DNA from 2 places in the Anoxybacillus andreesenii genome. Region 2 is predicted to be linked to the other one. Evidence: riboswitches for the same ligand, from Rfam matches in the RefSeq annotation. Region 2 holds a riboswitch; the other holds the start of a gene.
The links. A riboswitch is a leader RNA that binds a small molecule or an ion and turns the genes downstream of it on or off. The one in region 2 is predicted to bind lysine.

Region 1 (2,206 bases), on a different contig from region 2:
TAGGTGTTCCACGGAAAAACTCGATATAAATAGATAGAATGATATTAATGATCTTCAATACTAGCTTTTTTGGGCCCCGTTCGGGCATAGGAATGGTACGAATGACCCCTGCCATCAAACCAATGACTGCCCCAATAACGGTTCCAATCAACGCAATAAAGAGCGTCATCCCTGCTCCGCGAAGGAACATTGGCCAATTTTCCGATACAATTCTTACGATCCATTCAAAGCTCATGCTCTTCCTCCTAATCAGAAAACCGACTGTACTCTGACATACAGCCGGCTTTATCCTTTAGTGCTGTTTGCTTATTTTGCAGCAGGTTGATTTTTAATCGCTGTATCCATAATTTCGGTACGTTCTTTCTCGGAAATTCCCTTCAGGATTTCATTGATTTTCTCTGTTAAGTCACTGCCTTTTTTAGTTCCCACAGCAATGGCCGTATCGTCAGGTGAAGTCTTAAATCCATCTTTAAATTCAACCATGGCAAATTTTCCATTCGCTGTAGAAGCACTAACTGCTTCAGGTCGTTCTGTAACATAGCCATCTATGATTCCCGATTCAAGTGCTACCCTCATGGCAGGGAAATTATCCATGGCGGTCTCTTTTGATACTCCTTTAATTTGATCAATGACGGAATAATGGAATGTATTTAATTGCGCCGTTACTTTTGCGCCTTTGAAATCCTGAATCGACGTGGCCCCTTCATATTTTCCACCTTTTTTCACAACCATGACTAGATTTGAATTATAGTAGTTATCTGAGAAATCGATGGTTTCCTTTCGTTCCGCAGTCGGAGACATTCCTGCAATAATGGCATCTATTTTTCCAGATGTTAAGGCTGGTACGAGCCCATCCCATTCTGTTTTCACAATCACAAGCTTCTTCCCTAAGCCCTCGGCAATTTTTTTGGCGATTTCGACATCATAGCCGCCTGCATATTCGGAAGTGCCATTAATTTTTACCCCACCATTTGCGTCATCATTTTGAGTCCAGTTAAATGGGGCATATCCAGCCTCAAGTCCAACCTTAAATGTATCCTCGCTTGCGGAACCAGACGTATTTCCATCTTCACTTGTCCCACAAGCAGAAAGTAAAATAATACTTGAGAATAATAATCCTATTAATAATAAAACTTGTTTTCGCATGGCATTTTCCCCCTGTTTTTCTTGATTCTTTTTTTAGACAACAAAAAAACGACCTGAGATCAAACTCAGGTCGCATGTATAATTGCCCTAAAGTCCCTCTCTTTTCCCTTAATGAGATAGCACAACTCAGCAAACCTGGGAAGTTCACTGAGACAGTCCTGCAGCTCTTAACTGCAGGCCCAGCATGCAATATTGAGAATATTACACACTTCGGCGACATTTCCTTCTCTCTAGAATCATAGCGTTCTCGGGGCTCCGCTAGAGACTGTTAAATACCGCGCCTCTACCTCACTAAATAAAGTGAGGTTAACATATTCAATTCATAAATTATATTATTTAGGTTACCTCCCTCTACACAATCTGTCAACCATGGAATAGAAAAATACTATTCTTATATTATTTCCTTTTTAATGCATTTTCAAAATTCGCTGAGTTTATTGACTTATATTAAATAAGAAACTGCGGACTGAAAAGGGAAAGAATCCAGTCTCAAAGTGTGACCACTCTAGACCGTTTCTTTCCCCGATTTTTTTCTATATTATTCTTTCGTTACGAGAAAAGCCTTGTATTCCGTAACACCCAACCTTTCCACATATACAGCCAGTACCCAGTCTCCGTTAGGTAGAGGGATACCATTTTGTACGGTACCATCCCACTCGAATTCATGGATTGGGGATGGAATATTTGTAAATGAACCTAATGTATCTACATATCCACCTATTGTATTTCCTGGTGCAAGAGCATAGAGATCATACTCTAACACCTCCGCTCCACCCGGTAAATAGGAGCCTATATAGTAGCCATTAGGGGCCTTATCCATAAATGCACCGGATACGCGAGGATAATCTGGTTCTCCGACAAATAGGATAGTCGGAACGGAAATTTCTTGTTTCCCGTCATTTACAAGGATCATCCCCTCATAATAACCAGGGTTTAATTTTGAGGAGTCTACCTGAACATTAAAGTTCACCATCTGGGATTTCCCTGCATTTACCTTTAAGTTGTTACTTAGCATCACCTTAATTCCATCTGGATTTCCTTCAAACTCCACATCGAAGCT
Region 2 (2,206 bases):
TCGTAAAAATGGTTGACAGGCTTGCTCGCTGATTTTTCAATCCTAATACGGTCACTCTTGTGATGTTGTCCTCAAAAGCGATCCCTCTTACGACTAGATTCTGTTCCATTCTTCCTTCCTCCTCAATGATCGTTCCCGATTCGGCTTCCATACTCGAACGTACTTCCAATGGAATTTGATAGTTCTTTGCAAATTCAACCGCCCTTGGATGGATAACCCCAGCTCCGAGATTGGCAAGCTCAAGCATCTCATCATAGGAGATGGATAATAATTTTCTTGCTGTCTTTACATAGCGAGGATCCGTTGTATATACACCAGTAACATCTGTGTAAATATCACATTTTTCTGCCTTCAGTCCTGCGGCAAGTGCGACTGCCGTAGTATCCGAGCCTCCTCTTCCCAAGGTCGTAATCTCTCCGTCCTTTGTTGCACCTTGAAAGCCAGCAACTACGACAATTTTTCCTTCCTTTAACTCGTTTGCTATTCGATTTGTGTGAATATCCATGATACGTGCATTTCCGAAGATCGCTTCTGTTTCCATTCCAGCTTGCCAGCCCGTTAAGGAGATCGCTGGATAGCCCTTTTCCAGTAGTGCCATTGTTAATAACGATATTGTAACCTGCTCTCCTGTTGTAAGCAGCATATCCATTTCTCTTTTGCTCGGTTTAGAAGTGATTCTTTCTGCCAAAGAAACGAGCTCATCGGTTGTTTTTCCCATGGCAGATACGACAACCACCACATCGTTTCCACGTGCTTTCTCTTCAATAACCCTATTTGCAACGTTCAAAATTTTTTCTGGGCTACCTACAGAGGTTCCACCAAATTTTTGCACGATTAAAGCCATTTAGTCCCCCTTCTTTCTACTATACTTTTTTCATTGACAATTATGAGTTAACTAAGAGTATTACCAGTGTGCATAGCTACCACCTATTTTTTCCACAGACTGTTTTCGCACGGATTGTTGTTCTGGAATGTCCTTAATACCGGCCATTCCGTTTCATACTAGGCGTGTGATACGCATAGAATGAGCAGCACTTTTCTCGGTTATTTCTACAGATAAACTGCATAAAACATCGTCTTATCTAATTATCTTTTGTTCATAAGCAACAATGTTTGAAAAGAGCATTTCCACAAAAAAAAGCAATGAGATTCTATCCCATTGCTGCGTGAAAAAAGTATCAAAATTTCGAACGCATCATTAGATAGCTCTCCAAGACGATCTAGTCTTGACAATCCTGCACTTATTCAATGCAGAACCAGCAAAAAAAGGGATGAGACTTTCTTCACTTCGGCGGTCCACCCCTTTCAAGTCTTTTCTCAGAAACTCATCCTTCTCCAAGACTCTACTATTAGCGTCCGCACCTCTACCTTCACTTACTTACGTTAAAGTGATAACGATATAAAGTTTTAAAAATTATAGCATAGGCTCGTCAGGAATACAATGTCATTCCTGCAATTTGTTAAACAATGCTTCTGCCGTATGGATTGGGATTCCAAGCTCCCGAAATTGATCCACCGAGGCTTCCTTCATTTTTTTCACGGAGCCAAATTCCTTTAACAGCTGCTTCTTGCGTTTCTCCCCAATTCCTGGAATGTCATCCAAAATGGATTGAAAGGCGGTCTTACCCCGCAACTGCCGATGAAACGTAATCGCAAAGCGGTGAACCTCGTCCTGAATGCGCTGCAGCAAATAAAACTCCTGACTGTTCCTTCCGAGAGGAATCACTTCGAGAGGATTGCCGAATAAAAGCTGTGAGGTTCGATGTTTTTCGTCCTTTACTAATCCAGACAGCGGAATATCCAGACCGAGCTCATTCTCCAATATATCACGAACCGCCTCCACATGCCCTTTTCCTCCATCAATCATAATCAGATCCGGAAGCGGTAATCCTTCCTTTAATACTCTGGAATAACGCCTTCGAACAACCTCCCGCATCGATTCATAATCATCCGGACCTTTCACAGACTTAATCTTGTATTTACGATATTCTCTTTTGGCTGGCTTGCCATCAATGAAAACAACGAGCGCAGATACTGGATCGGTCCCTTGGATATTAGAGTTATCGAATGCTTCGATTCGGTGAGGTGTATAAATGCCAAGCTGGTTACCCAATCGTTCCACAGCCTTGATCGTTCGGTCTTCATCTCGCTCGATGAGGGAGAACTTTTCTTGCAATGCAATTTTTGCATTCTTTTCGGCAAGCTT

Region 1: linked by a shared signal. The riboswitch ahead of J2S07_RS03590 (transporter substrate-binding domain-containing protein) and the one ahead of J2S07_RS18150 (aspartate kinase) in region 2 are both predicted to bind lysine.

What each region holds. Positions count from the first base shown of each region.
Region 1 covers NZ_JAUSTU010000002.1:333,708-335,913, forward strand. The annotation lists gene J2S07_RS03585 (amino acid ABC transporter permease) at 1-235, opposite strand, end outside; gene J2S07_RS03590 (transporter substrate-binding domain-containing protein) at 307-1,146, opposite strand; lysine riboswitch at 1,256-1,440, opposite strand; gene J2S07_RS03595 (S8 family serine peptidase) at 1,685-2,206, opposite strand, start outside.
Region 2 covers NZ_JAUSTU010000025.1:19,168-21,373, forward strand. The annotation lists gene J2S07_RS18150 (aspartate kinase) at 1-844, opposite strand, end outside; lysine riboswitch at 1,196-1,375, opposite strand; gene uvrC (excinuclease ABC subunit UvrC) at 1,445-2,206, opposite strand, start outside.